Regions from separate parts of the Komagataeibacter sp. SM21 genome, predicted to be linked through region 3. Evidence: predicted binding sites of a transcription regulator. Region 3 holds the regulator's gene; each other region holds the start of a gene.
What was found. The regulator LexA, encoded in region 3, represses DNA repair genes until DNA is damaged. The targets are predictions, from matches to a motif close to TGTTCTANNTANGTTC.
Positions count from the first base shown of each region.

Region 1 (5,052 bases), on a different contig from region 3:
GATCGACACAAGCAAGCATGCCATCCGACAAGGGGCGTTGAAGACGCAAAGCCTCGCTGACAGACGCATTCATCCACACGTCCAGTTCATCCGGCTGCCTCAGAATGACCGGCATGGCCTTCGGATGGATCGCCCCCACTTCCCTGTTGGCCTCAGTGGTCAGAAACCCGAACAGGTCATCCGTCGTCTCGCCGTCCGCCAGTTTCCGCACCGACGTCCACCGGCACCAGATCCCGGCAAAGAAAGCCAGCGGTTCTCCGTCGCTGCGGGCAAACCACACCGGTCGTGATTTCCCATCAGGCAGGCGCTCGGGTTCCGAGAACGCCGTCAGCGGCACCAGACAGCGGTGCGCCACCCCTTCCCAGCGCTTCCACCATGTCGAGGTCGGATTGCGGATATTGGTCACACCGCGATCCACCTTATGGCCTTTCAGGTAACCGAGCGGTGTCGGCATGCCCCAGCGCGCCATGACCAGTTCACGACCGCCTTCTCCGTTCCGCACGATCGGCGCCATGATGTTCGGCCAGATCTCGGGCAGTAGCTGGAGATTCCCCGTGCGGTCCTCAAGGACTTTCGCGATCTCGTGGATTGCCTGCGGGTTGGAAGTCATGGAATAGAGATTGCACATCCGCGTTGCTCCCTTACGACCACATGCTGCGTAATCTGGCTGCCATATCGATCCTTACGGATTTCACGGCCTCCTGCCGGGCCTGCTCTTCCGGCTTTACGACCGGCCAGGCTACGGACTGGAACAAAGGCAGCATGTCCCGGTCGATAAAGCGTGTGCGAGAGGCATAGACATGCCGGTCGCCCCGGCTGTGCTGCCCATGCACATAGAAACACTGCGGCACCATGATATCGAGACTGTCCTTCGCCCGTGTCATGGCGACATAGAGCAGCCGGCGTTCCTCCTCGATGTCGTCCTGTTCACCGGTGGCCAGATCAGACGGAATGCACCCATCGACCGCGTTCATAACGAACACGTTCTTCCACTCCTGTCCCTTGGCCGAATGAATGGTCGAGAGGATCAGATAGTCTTCATCCAGCAACGGCACGCCAGCCTGATCGGATGTGGCATCCGGCGGGTCCAGCGTCAGTTCAGTCAGGAACTTCTCTCGTGACGGATATCCCCCGGCAATCTGCTCAAGCTGCACCAGATCGGCCAGCCGCGTGGAAGCGTCCTCATGCAGCCGCTCCAGATGCGGTTCATACCAGTACCGCACGGCTGCAATTTCGCCCGGCCAGCCGACCTGATGGCTGCCAAGAGTGATGAGCGTGTTCACGAAACCCGCCCAGGCCTCACCACTGCGCTGCGGGGCTTTGACATCCTTCAGCGCCTCGAACGGATGCGCACTCTCGCCCATCGTATCCAGCACGCGTCGGGCCGAACCCGGCCCCACGCCGGGGAGAAGCTGCAACACCCGAAAGCCCGCGATGCGGTCGCGTGGGTTCTGGGCAAAACGCAATAGCGCCAGCACATCTTTCACATGCGCACTATCGAGAAACTTGAGGCCACCGAACTTCACGAACGGAATATTGCGCCGGGTCAGTTCCACCTCCAGCGTGCCGCTATGGTGTGACGCCCGGAACAGCACGGCCTGCTGCTTCATCGGTGTTCCCGCCTCCCGCTCTTCCAGCACCCGATCCGCGATGTAGTTCGCTTGGGCGGTATCGTCCCAGATGGTGACCAGTCGCGGCTTTTCCTCCGACACCCGTTCGGTCCACAGATCCTTGGTGAACCGCTCGGCCGCCTCACCAATCACGGCATTGGCGGCATCCAGAATGGGTTTCGTCGACCGATAATTCCGGTCCAGCGTCACCACATGAGCCGGGGGATCGAAGGATGCCGGAAAATCAAGAATGTTGCGCACGGTCGCGGCCCGGAAGGCATAGATGCTCTGCGCGTCATCACCCACCACCGTCAGGCCTCGGCCGTCGGGCTTCATGCCCATCAAAATGTCCGCCTGCAGTCGGTTCGTGTCCTGATACTCGTCAACCAGCACATGATCCCATTTGCCGCCGATGTCAGTGGCCAGAACCGGGTCGCTGACCATCTGCGCCCAGCACAGCAGCAGGTCGTCGTAATCCAGCACGCCCTGTTCCTGCTTCGCCGTGACATAACCGGCGAAGAGCTGTTTGAGCTGGGCTTCCCAGCCCGCGCACCACGGATAATGCTTCAGCAGCACATCGGCGAGCGGCGCGCCAGAATTCACCACACGGGAATAGATGGCCAGACACGTACCCTTGCCGGGAAACCGCTTTTCGGTTTTCGAAAACCCGAGATCATGCCGGATCAGATTCATCAAATCGGCGGAATCTTCCCGGTCATGGATCGAGAAGGCCGGGTCCATACCGATCTGCTGGGCATACTCCCGCAGCAGCCGCGCACCGATGGAATGAAACGTCCCGGCCCAGCCCAGCGCGTCCGCCAGAGGTCTGGCCTTGTCGCCGAGCACCGTTTTGCAGATGCGTTCCACCCGGCGCGTCATCTCCACACTGGCCCGGCGCGAGAAGGTCAGCAGCAGGATGCGGCGCGGATCAGCCCCTGAGGCGATCAGATGCGCGACCCGATGGGCCAGCGTGTTGGTCTTGCCAGATCCGGCACCGGCGATGACCAGCAGCGGGGATGAATCCGCCCCGCCTGCCGAGACTCCGGTCCCGTGCGTGACGGCCTGCCGCTGCGCGTCATTCAGACGGGACAGATAATCGTCGTGGTCCAGAGCGGGAGAAGTCTCTGAATTCAATTCCTTAAGGTACCTTCACCAATAATTCCGGGTGGTTATGCGTCCTGCATCATGCCTGAGGTGGTGCGAATTTGCATTGACTTCCATCGCCCCATCAGAACAAATCACGAACATATAATCATGAATTCCGCCTGCACAAGGGACATCGAGTCGTGACATGACTGCTGAAACCCATAAAAAACCCGGTCTTGAGACGCTGCGGGCCGCGATCAGCCGTCTCGAAGGACACAGCGACCGACGCCGCAGGATGCTGCCTTTTGGCGTGCGCGAGATCGACAGTCGCCTGCCCGGTGGCGGTCTGGCGCTGGGCGCCCTGCATGAGGTGGCCGGTGGTGGCAATGACGCCCTGCACAGTGCAGCCGCCGGTCAGTTCTGCGCCGGGATTGCCGCCCGCACGCGTGGCAAGGTGCTGTGGATTGTCACCCGTCAGGATGTGTTTGCTCCTTCCCTGAAACAGGTCGGGCTGTCGGCACGGCGGACCATTTTTGTCGAGGCCAGTTCGGACGTCGATGTGCTGGCCTGTTTTGAGGAAGGACTGCGGCATGGCGGCCTTGGGGCCGTGGTCGCGGAAGTAGCCCGCCTGTCCATGACCGCATCCCGCCGTCTGCAACTGGCGGCCGAGACGTCTGGCTCCCTTGGCATCGCGATACGCCGCTGGCGACGACAGACGGATGCGGCAGATTTTGGCCAGCCCACAGCGTCCGTCACCCGCTGGCGAGTGTCCGTCCTGCCGTCTGTGTCTTTGCCGGTGCCCGGTGTGGGACGCCCCCGCTGGCTGCTGGAACTGATCCGCGCCCGGGCGGGCGAATGTGCCGATTTTGAAGTGGAGGCCTGTGATGGCAAGGGTCGTCTCTCTTTACCTGCCACTCTGGCCGACAGACCGGATCAGGAAACGACTTGGGCCAGACGCGCCCACGCCTGAGACGCCGCTGGCGCTGGCCGGGCGTGAAGGACGGCGGCGGGTTGTCTTGTCGGTCGATCTCGCCGCCCGCAAGCTGGGGCTGCGCCCCGGCACGCCGGTCGCCAAGGCTCAGGCACTGTATCCTGATCTGGTGCTGATGGATGCCGATCCCGAAGGCGACCGGCGGGGGCTGGAAAAACTCGCCCTGTGGTTCCAGCACCGGATCGCGCCCATTGTAGCGGTCGATGCGCCAGACGGGCTGGTTCTGGACACAACCGGGGCGGATCACCTGCATGGCGGTGAACTCCCCATGCTCAAGGATATGGTTCACCGCATGGCGGGAGCCGGGTTTCGGGCAAAGGCCGTGGTGGCGGACACCTGGGGCGCTGCCCACGCACTGGCCCGCTATGGCCGGGCACCGATTGCCGTCGTGCCACCGGGTAACACCGCTTCTGTATTGGCCGATCTTCCCCTTGAAGCACTCCGCCTGCCCTCCCCTATCATTGAGGGTCTGGCCACGCTGGGCGTATCCCGTATCGGGCCACTGGCTGCCATGCCCCGCGCACCGCTGGCCTTGCGGTTTGGCCCCGACATCGCCCGCAGGCTGGATCAGGCGTTTGGACGCATCTGTGAGGCCATCGTCCCGGTGCGGCCTGTCGATCCCGTGGAGGTCAGCCGCAATTTTGCCGAGCCGATCGGGGCCGCCGAGACCATTGCCCGTTATATCGGCAAACTGGTGCCGCTGCTCTGCCAGGGACTGGACGAACGCGGACAGGGCGTGCGTCGTCTTGACCTGCTGCTGCATCGGGTGGACAGCCGCACCGAGGCGATCCGGGTGGCGACCGCCATGCCGGTACGTGACGTCACACGCCTGACGCGACTACTGTGCGAGAAAATCGAGACCATCGATCCGGGGTTCGGCATCGAGCGCATGGTGCTGATCGCGTCCCTGGCGGAGCCCATGGATCGGCGACAGACCGTGTCTTCTCTGATCGCCGAGGAAGAAACCGATGTGTCCGACCTGATCGACACGCTGGCCAACCGTGTCGGCACGCAGGCGCTGTATCGCTTTGCCCCGGTGGAAAGCGATCTGCCCGAACGCTCCTTCTGCCGCGTGCCTGCCCTGGCCCCCGAGGAGACAAAGGACTGGCCGGAGCACTGGCCACGTCCCACCCGCCTGCTGGCACGACCTGAGCCGGTGCAGGCCATGGCGGAACTGCCGGACCAGCCGCCCCTGTTCTTCATCTGGCGGGGTGTGCGACGGAAGGTGAAATGCGCCGACGGGCCGGAACGTGTCTTCGGCGAATGGTGGAAGAATGACGCCGAACTGACCATCGCCCGCGATTACTTCCGGGTGGAGGATACCAGTGGAGAACGGTTCTGGCTCTACCGGGCCGGCGATGGCGA
Region 1 covers NZ_JBGLOV010000041.1:351-5,402, forward strand. The annotation lists gene ACBR42_RS16500 (SOS response-associated peptidase) at 1-628, opposite strand, end outside; gene ACBR42_RS16505 (ATP-dependent helicase) at 642-2,744, opposite strand; gene ACBR42_RS16510 (ImuA family protein) at 2,902-3,666, shown strand; gene ACBR42_RS16515 (DNA polymerase Y family protein) at 3,581-5,052, shown strand, end outside.
Region 1: ACBR42_RS16510 (ImuA family protein) is a predicted target of LexA. The motif match lies at 2,842-2,857, and genes of this name have one in related genera.

Region 2 (5,052 bases), on a different contig from region 3:
GCCGCCACCTGTCCGTCATCAAGGGTGGGGGCCTTGCCGCAGCCGCCGCCCCCGCGCGGGTGGTGACACTGGCCATAAGCGACGTGCCGGGGGATGATCCGCTGACCATCGCAAGCGGCCCAACGGTCGCGGACCCCACCACACCGGATGACGCGCTGTCCATCCTCGCCCATTACGGTATTCCCATCCCTGAGGCGGTGCGGACGGTGCTGGCACAGGCAACCCCTGCACGCGCACCTGCGTCGGGATGCAGTTATACATTGATTTCAACGCCGCTCATGGCGCTTGAAGCCGCAGCGGAAACCGCGCGGGAATGCGGTCTTGCACCGCTGATACTGGGAGATGCGCTGGAAGGCGAAAGCCGCGATGCGGGAACATTCATGGCCGGGATTGCGCTCTGCGCCCGGTTGCATGGCCTGCCGGTGGCGGGCCCCGCCGTAATCCTGTCGGGCGGGGAGACCACGGTTACGATCAACCCGGCGGGGCCTGCGCCGGGACGGGGCGGCCGCAATACGGAATTCCTGCTGGCCATGGCCACTGCCCTGCAGGGACAGGCAGGAATATGGGCCATTGCAGCCGATAGTGACGGTATTGATGGCACCGAGGACGCGGCAGGCGCAACCATCGCACCCGATACCCTGCCCCGTGCCCGCAAGCTAGGCTGCGACCCGCGCGCCTACCTGCGCGCGCATGACAGCTACAGCCTTTTCCAGCAGACCGGGGATCTGGTCATGACCGGCCCGACGCTGACCAACGTCAATGATATCCGGATAGTACTGGTGACCTAGTTGGAGGATTTTCCCTGCCGCCCGTAGCTGACCTGCGTGTCCGGCACGACAAAATGCTTGCCGTCATCACTGTCGGCCGCATCGTCATCGCCCGCCTGATTGGCGTCATAGCCGGAGGAGATCATCTGCATCGCAGCCGAATCAGGCGGGGTATGATAGGCTTCGGTCTGGCTGTCATCATCATCGGGCACGCGGGCCAGACGTTTGGACAGGGGACGCAGCGCATCGCGCGCACTGGCGACATGATGCCCCCCACCAAGGGGTGGCGGTGATTCATCCACATCGGCCGGATCGTTATTGTCATCATGTCCCGCGCTACAGGACGCAAGACAGGCCAGCAATCCGATCATCGCAAGACGCGGTTTCATCCCGGCAGCCCTTATCCCCGCTTCATTTCCCCTCCCCCGGGCCGATACGCAGACCGGGGGGTGGAACGATAGCCCGCCATGACGGCACAGGCCAAGGGCGATCAGTCCCCGGCAGCTTCCTCACCGGGGTCGACCAGCATGGCTTCCGCCACGACACCGGCCTGTTCACGCACCCGGCGTTCAATATCCGCCGCCATTTCGGGGTGGTCACGCAGGAACTGCTTCGCGTTCTCGCGCCCCTGACCGATGCGCTGGCTATCGCAGGAGAACCACGCACCGGATTTTTCCACGATGCCGGCCTTGACCCCAAGGTCGATCAGTTCACCAACCTTGCTGATCCCTTCGCCATACATGATGTCGAATTCGACCTGACGGAAGGGCGGGGCCATCTTGTTCTTGACCACCTTGACGCGCGTCTGGTTGCCCGTGACCTCGTCCTTGTCCTTGATCGAGCCGATGCGGCGGATATCCATACGCACGGAAGCGTAGAATTTCAGCGCGTTGCCGCCCGTCGTCGTCTCTGGACTGCCGAACATCACACCGATCTTCAACCGGATCTGGTTCAGGAAGATCATCATGGTGTTGGAGCGGGAGACGGACCCCGTCAGCTTGCGCAGCGCCTGGCTCATAAGCCGGGCATGCAGGCCGACATGGCTGTCGCCCATGTCGCCCTCAAGTTCCGCACGCGGCACAAGGGCTGCCACACTGTCCACCACCAGCACGTCAACCGCGCCGGAACGGACCAGCGTATCCGCGATTTCCAGCGCCTGCTCACCCGCATCGGGCTGGCTGATCAGCAGGTTGTCCACGTCCACGCCCAGCTTGCGCGCATAGCCGGGATCGAGCGCGTGCTCGGCGTCGATGAAGGCGCAGGTGCCGCCCTTGCGCTGGGCCTCTGCAATGGCATGCAGCGCAAGCGTGGTCTTGCCCGAACTTTCCGGGCCATAAATCTCGACAATGCGGCCACGCGGCAGGCCGCCAATGCCCAGCGCGATATCCAGCCCGAGCGAGCCGGTGGAAATCACATCCACCTGTTCGCTGGGCCGTTCGCCCATGCGCATGATCGATCCCTTGCCGAACGCGCGCTCGATCTGGCTCAACGCCCCTTCCAGGGCCTTGCTTTTATCTATACCCGGAGCCTGTGCCATAGCCTGCCTACCCTGGTGCTTAATGAAGGTGATGAAACCGAGAACGGGCACCCTGCCCTGCAACGCCTGTACGGGACAGGCGATACATCATGCAGGTCAATATGGAACAAAACAGGACCATTTACAATGCCCCGTCATGACATCCCCCGATAAAACCCGGGGCGCGCGTCACCTGTAAGGACCTAGCGCGGCCCCATGGCCAGACCAGCCCCGCGCGGGTCGGTCGCGGCGGTGCAGGTCGCCGCATCCCCCGGCAGGCCCTGCGGACACGAAATGGCATTGACGCGGCCCTGCGTTGTGGCCGGACGCACCTCCGGCGTCTGACCCGCCATGATCTGGTGCATCTCGATCCCCACGGCGGCGGCGGCGTCATTCTGGCCCGACCCGGCGGCAACGGCACGGAAAGCACGGCCCTGACTGGCGATCGCAGCCGTTATCAGCGGCTGCGGCAGGCGCGCGGGGGACGCACCCAGCACGATGCCGGTATTGCCCGCCATGCGCCCGGTACCAAACAGGTTGTTCATGCTCAGGCTGCACGCAACCGCCATGCCTGCATGATCGACCACCGTGAACGAGGTGGATGCCGGAAGGGCTGGCAGCCCACCGCCCGAACCGCCACCGCCATTGACGAAAGCCTGCGCGCGGGCGGTCAGGTCATCGCCGGTGCCGCCCGCATGGTTGCCGTTCTGCGCGCGCCATGCGGCCACGCTGGCCTGTGCGCGCTGCATCGCATCGGACGTGGAAGTAGCACTGTAGGCCACCGCACTGCCCAGCCCGCCATCAGCAGGCGGGGGCAGGAAGGCGATCTGGGTTTCGCCACGGCTGACAACCAGTGGCAGCCGTTCGGAAGGAACCGACTGCCGCAGGTCGGATATCTGCAACCCGCCACCCGCGGCCTGACTGCCCGCGACAAAGGACTGGCCCAGCGCGCCATTATACAGATCGCCCACGCCCATGGCGCGAATCTGGTCCAGCGCACCGGACAGGTGCGTCTGCACCAGCGCATCACCTTCCGCCAGCGCCTTGCCATCCGAACGGCTGAACACCGCCCGCACACCCGGATCAGCCAGCAGCGGCACCTGCACCGCGGCAAGGTCACTGGCAAGCTGGCGGCTGACATTGATCCCGTTCGATGCCAGCGTAATCGCGTTGGGCAGCAGTTCGGAAAACGCAGCCGAACCATATTGCAGGTGCATGAGGTAAAGCCCGCGCGCCAGCATCGGCACGGCGGCGGGACGATCCGCAAGCGGCATGTTGGGCGCAGCCACCGTGCCCGCGACAGGCATGAACATGAAGGCGCGGCCGCCGTTCTGATCGCCCGGCCGGTAGGCCAGACACGCCCCGCCCGACCCCAGCGACGCACGCGAAGGCAGGGTGACAGCCAGCGCCATGCCCATGGCCGTTGCCGCATCCGCCGCATTGCCACCGCGCTGGAGGATGTCACGCCCGACCAGCGTTGCTTCCGGCTCATCAGCGGAAACCGTTCCGATCAGCGCCCCCGGCGACGGGCCAAACATATGGGAGACCAGCTTGACCGGCGAGTAGCGCTGAAGGGAACAGCCCGTGACGGAAATGGCCAGAACAGCCGACAATGCCGCACGCATGGATCGACGGGCAAAAGGTGTTATCGAATGCTCAGGCACGCACGCTTCTCCATGGGGCAGGTCGGCTTTATCGGTGAACCACGCGCACGCGACCGCGTGATCGTGGCAGGTATTCACGACTTAGCGGCCTTACGGGCCATCGGCAACAGCGATGCCCCCCTTGCGTCCGCATGGCCATTCCTTTCCTGTGCCCGATCCTCTACAGACACCCTATCCCGACATGACAACGGAGCAAACCCGTGACTTCCATTTCCCCACGCCTGCCCCGTCCACGCCTGCTGCACGCCGTGCTGGCCGCCGGGGCAATGGCCATGGCCATGCCTGCCGATGCGCCGCGCGCCGTGGCGGCTGACACCACCAGCTTCACCCCGGCCCAGCGGCAGGAAATTGTCGGAATCATGCGCGATGCGCTGAAGAACGACCCCACCATCCTGTCGGACGCCATCGCCGCCCTGCGCAGCAGCGCCAACGCCGCACAGCAGAATGCTGCCCGCAGCGCGCTGGAAAGCCATCGCAGCGACCTGCTTACCCCCAATGCCAGCGACGCCATACTGGGCACGGCCACGGCCCGTACCACCGTTGTCGAATTCTACGATCCGCGCTGCCCTTACTGCCGCAAGGTCCTGCCCGATCTCGATCGCCTCACACATGAGGACCACGACCTGCGCATTATCGAAAAGGTCATTCCCGTGCTGGGACAGGGCAGCCTGATTACGTCACAGGCGCTGGTGGCAGCCTTCATCCAGGGCGGGCAGGATGCCTATTTCCGCATGCAGCGCGCGATCATGAGCGATTCCACAGCCCCCACGGTCGAGCGCATGCGCACGCTGGCCACGCAGTCCGGCCTGAACGCCACAACGCTGGCCACCGACATGAACGGTCCCAAGGTGACGGCCATATTGCAGGCGAACATGGATCTGGCGCGGGCCATCGGTCTGGATGGTACGCCGACCTTTGTTTTCAACGCCCGCCAGATCATTCCCGGCGCTGTTGATTATGACGACCTGAAAAAAGCGATCGCGCAGAACCGTTAAGCCGGACACTGCCGATACGAACCCCGGTCACTGCGCTTCACCCTGTCAGGTGAAGCGCAGCGCCGTTCAGGCCATGGCCGGTACGGGCTGTTCCGTCAGGTCATTAAGCC
Region 2 covers NZ_JBGLOV010000001.1:126,007-131,058, reverse strand. The annotation lists gene ACBR42_RS00565 (glycerate kinase) at 1-788, shown strand, start outside; gene ACBR42_RS00560 (hypothetical protein) at 785-1,156, opposite strand; gene recA (recombinase RecA) at 1,258-2,304, opposite strand; gene ACBR42_RS00550 (gamma-glutamyltransferase) at 2,487-3,908, opposite strand; gene ACBR42_RS00545 (DsbA family protein) at 4,148-4,942, shown strand; gene hemA (5-aminolevulinate synthase) at 5,009-5,052, opposite strand, start outside.
Region 2: recA (recombinase RecA) is a predicted target of LexA. The motif match lies at 2,409-2,424, and genes of this name have one in related genera.

Region 3 (5,052 bases):
GACCTGCCCGGTTCCTTCCTATCCCCCCCTTGCTACCCTGCATGAGGAGTGGCCGCTTTCCGGCGCAGGGCTTTGGCAGGAATCGGAAATAGTGGATAGCCCCGCATCACCACTGGAATTCGTGCGCGAACTGGCGGCCATCGGGGCCAGCTATACCGATCATCCACCGGCAACGGGTAGTCAGCTACGCCGCGTTCTGGCAGCCGCGCATAGCAATGATCCCTTCGCCGTTTCGTATCATGTCGCTTACGGACAGTTCCGACGCGTCCTGTGGCCAGGTGTATTCGTAACCGGTACGGATACGGATGTGGGCAAGACCGTTACCGCCGCCACACTGGTTCGGGCATGGGGTGCCGCCTACTGGAAGCCCCTGCAAAGCGGCACGGATGATGCCCCATCAGACAGTACGACCATACGTGCCCTGTCCGGTATCGACGCGGCGCGGCTGTACCCGCCTGCGGCCACGTTCGGTGCTTCCCTTTCCCCGGAAGATGCAGCACGGCAGGCCCATACCCGCATCAATCCGGCCGACATAGGGTTGCCCCCCCATGACGCTGCCCGTGGGCCGCTGGTGGTTGAAGGGGCAGGGGGCGTGTTCGTACCCATTGCCGAAAATTACCTGATGATCGACCTTATGGTCCGTCTTGCGCTGCCTGTGGTGGTGGTGGCCCGCAGCCAGCTTGGCACGATCAATCACACGCTGCTCAGTCTCGCAGCACTACGGGCACGCGGATTGCGCGTACTGGGCGTAATCCTGAACGGGCCACCCGAACCGATTGGCCGTAATGCCATCGAACGCCATGGGCGGGTGCGTATTCTTGCAGAACTGCCCCCAACCGATCCTATGGGGCCGGATGCCGTAAGACAACTGGCCACCCATATACCATCGTGGGCTGACTTGACGGGCAGTGTTCAGTAACGTCGCATAAGACCCGCAAGGGTACCCTGTATGCTGACACGACTGGCAGGAAGGGTCCGTGTCTCATAGCGGGTGTTGGCCGGGATCAACGCGATTTCATCACCCTGATGCCGCACCCGTTTGAGGGTCACTTCCTCCCCATCGATCAGGGCCACGGCAATCTGGCCGTCACTGGCCTGTGCCTGTGCGCGGATGATGACCGTATCGCCATCGAGTATTCCCGCGTCCTCCATCGAATCCCCGGTAACCTCCAGCGCGTAATGGTCGCTGGCCTTGCTCATAAGGCTGGCAGGCACAGCGATATGGGTTGTACTGGCGTTGATGGCTTCGATCGGGTTGCCTGCCGCGATCCGTCCGACAAAGGGCAGTTCAACCATGCCTGCGATGACTGCGGCAGATGGCACCGCCGGGCCGGGTGCGGGCGGGTCGACCGGCTTACGGACCGGCGGCGGCTCGATATCCGGCAGGCGCAGGATTTCCAGCGCCCGGGCACGATGATGCCTGCGGTGGAGGAATCCCCGTTCCTCCAGTGCTGAAATCAGGCGGTGGATACCCGATTTGGAACGCAGGCCAAGCGCATCCTTCATTTCATCGAAGGAGGGCGAGAATCCCGTCCTGCGCAAATGGCCGTCAATAAACAGCAAAAGCTCATGTTGTTTTTTCGTGAGCATGCCACATGTCCTTTTGCCGTGGGCGCGTTTCAGGGCGGGAAGAAGCTGGAACAAACCAAAAACCTGTTTCCATGTTCTATATTGGTTCCATCCGCTCCGTCAACTGCGATCCCGCCTGTTACAGCCCCTGATCAATGCGGATGATATCGCACATATCACCCGCCCGGGCAGGCGGCGCGTGCGGCGCGCGCAGCACCAGCGCCTGACTGTCGGCCAGTATGTGCAGCATGGCTGAATCCTGAATGGGGAAAGGGGTGGCGATCTGCTGGCCCTGCCCATCATGTGTCAGGCTGCTGCGCAGGAAATCCATGCGCCAGTCATTTTCTGGCAGATCAACGCCCAGAACCGCGCGCTGTGGCGGCTCAACCGCACTGTCCAGCCCGGCCATGCGCCGCAGGGCAGGCAGGACGAACACGACGGTACAGACGAACGCGGCCACCGGATTGCCCGGCAGGCCGATGAAAGGGAGGCGCCCCAGATGGCCGGACATGAGCGGGCGACCCGGCCGCATGGCAATTTTCCAGAAATCGGTTTTCAGCCCGACCTGTTCCAGCCCCCGACGCACCAGATCGTGACTGCCGACGCTGGCGCCCCCGGTGGTTATGAGCATATCCACGCCATCCACCATCCGCTCAAGGGTCGCAAGGTCGCTCATATTATCCCGCAGCACGGGCAGCATGACCGGCTCGGCACCGGCCTGACGCAGCAGGGCGGCCAGCATGGGGGTGCTGGAATTGGCAATCTGGCCTGCCGCCAGCGTGCTGCCGGGCAGCAGCAGTTCATCCCCCGTGGCGGCAATGGCCACGCGAGGGCGGCGTGTGACCTCCACCCAGGGATGGTTTGCCGCCGCGGCAAGGCCGATATCACGTGCGGACAGCCTGCGCCCGACGGGAATGACAACCTGTCCCTGCGCGAAATCCTGCCCCCTGCGCCGCACGAACGTCCCCGGCGCGATAACATGCCCGGTCGTGACGGCACGCCCATCCACCTGTGCATTTTCCTGTATCAGCACGGCATCCGTCCCGGCGGGCATGACGCTGCCGGTGAATATACGGGCACACTGGCCCTGACCGATCGTGGTGGCTACGGGATGCCCGGCGGGCGCTTCGGCGACACATTCAAGCGTCGTCCCACCGGTGGAAAGATCGGCAGCGCGCACGGCATAGCCATCCATGGCGGATACATCGGCTGGCGGATTGGACAGGCGCGCGGCCAGCGGGGCAGCACTTACGCGTCCACACGCATCGGTCAGGGCCACGACCTCCGCCGGGAGGGGAAATACCCCCTGAAGAATCCGTTCACGCGCTTCGGAGACGCTCAACATCGTGCACTGCACTCCTTTTTTACCCGTCCGGGGCGAATTTAAACAGAAATATTGGTCTTAGAGCTTGACCTCAGCCTTGTGTATGCGCATTTTCCGCCAACTTGAACCACTGCTGCACCTGAATGTTCCAGCAGCGGCGGAGCAGTGCTGAGGATATCATGGCCAAGACCAACACGATTCAAATCAAGCTCGTTTCCACGGCGGACACCGGCTACTTCTACGTGACCAAGAAGAACGCCCGTGCCCAGACCGGCAAGATGGAAATGCGCAAATACGATCCCGTTGCGCGCAAGCACGTGGCCTTCCGCGAAGCGAAGATCAAATAATCTTCCGCTCCGGCGGAAACGAAAAAACCCCGGCGGAAACGACCGGGGTTTTTTCATGCCTGCATGTCATGTGCGGGCCATGTCAGTACAGGTGGTTATGTTCCCCGTAGGGCACGACAATTTCATCCTGCCGGGCAAGGTTCTGCATGGTGCGCGCACGTTCATCCAGAAGATCGACATCCAGCGCGCCTTCCTTCAGCCCGCGCACGCGTCGCAGCCAGACTTCCTGTTCGGCCTTGGCATCGTGCTGGGCGGACCGGGCTTCATCAAGCAGATGCAACTGCGCGGCATAGCTGTGCAGGCCATGTTCGCCGCGCATGACGTTCCAGCCAAAATATGCCGTAAGCCCGATAAACAGGGCAGGGGGAATCGTGGCCCTGATTACACGCCTAACAATCTTGACCACCTGCATCTCGTTCCCCCGGTCAGCTTCAATATCGCATCACATCTCGTGTAACCGGACGGGCTTAACCCGTCCGGCGCACCATGTCACCCGTTCTTCAGGATCGTACGCCCCGCGTAACGGGCAGCGAGGGAGAGTTCGTTCTCGATACGGATAAGCTGATTGTATTTCGCGGTCCGGTCGGAACGGGAAAGCGAGCCGGTCTTGATCTGCCCACAATTTGTGGCGACCGCCAGATCGGCAATGGTGCTGTCTTCCGTTTCACCCGAACGATGGCTCATCACGGCGGTATAACCTGCGTGCTGGGCCAGTTGCACCGCTTCCAGCGTCTCGCTCAGCGTACCGATCTGATTGACCTTGACCAGCAGGGAGTTCGCAACCCCGGCCTTGATACCCCGACGCAGGCGGTCGGGGTTGGTCACGAACAGGTCATCGCCAACCAGTTGCAGCTTGTGGCCAAGATTGGCGGTCAGTTCCGCCCAGCCTTCCCAGTCATCTTCCGCAAGACCGTCCTCGATCGAGATGATGGGGTAGCGCGCGGCCAGATCGGCCAGATACGCGATCATACCGGCTGCATCCAGGCTTTTGTCTTCGCCCTTCAGTTCGTAGCGGCCATTCTTGTAAAACTCGGTCGCAGCGCAATCCAGCGCGAAGGTCACGTCCTCTCCGGGGCGATAGCCCGCAGCCTCGACCGCGCGCATCATGAAGCCCAGCGCCTCATCAGCAGACTTCAGGGCAGGGGCGAACCCGCCTTCATCACCGACGTTGGTGTTGTAACCCGCACCGGACAGGCTCTTCTTAAGCTGTGCGAAGATTTCCGAGCCCATGCGGATGGCGTCCGTAACGGTGGGCGCGCCAATGGGCTGGATCATGAATTCCTGAATGTCGATCGGATTGTCGGCATGCTCACCGCCATTGATGATATTCATCATCGGCACCGGCAGGGTTCGGGCATACACACCGCCCACATAGCGGTACAGCGGAACGCGCAGTTCCTCAGCCGAGGCCTTGGCCACCGCCAGCGAAACGCCCAGAATCGCGTTCGCACCAAGCCGGGACTTGTTCGGCGTGCCGTCCAGATCGATCATGGCTTCGTCAATGGCGACCTGATCGGACGATTCCACACCCTGCAGGGCTTCAAGGATTTCCTGTTCGACATGGGCGGCAGCCTTCAGCACGCCCTTGCCACCGAAGCGCTTCGGGTCGCCGTCGCGCAGTTCGACGGCTTCATGCGCGCCGGTCGACGCGCCCGAGGGGACAGCCGCACGACCTTTCGCACCCGACTCCAGTTCCACATCCACCTCGATGGTGGGATTGCCACGACTGTCGAGTATTTCACGGGCGATGATATCGATAATGGCGCTCATGATATCTGTTTCCTCAGATTTGACATTATGGGGACAGCGCAT
Region 3 covers NZ_JBGLOV010000012.1:6,437-11,488, reverse strand. The annotation lists gene bioD (dethiobiotin synthase) at 1-919, shown strand, start outside; gene lexA (transcriptional repressor LexA) at 913-1,590, opposite strand; gene glp (gephyrin-like molybdotransferase Glp) at 1,709-2,914, opposite strand; gene rpmG (50S ribosomal protein L33) at 3,073-3,240, shown strand; gene ACBR42_RS11955 (septum formation initiator family protein) at 3,323-3,652, opposite strand; gene eno (phosphopyruvate hydratase) at 3,730-5,010, opposite strand.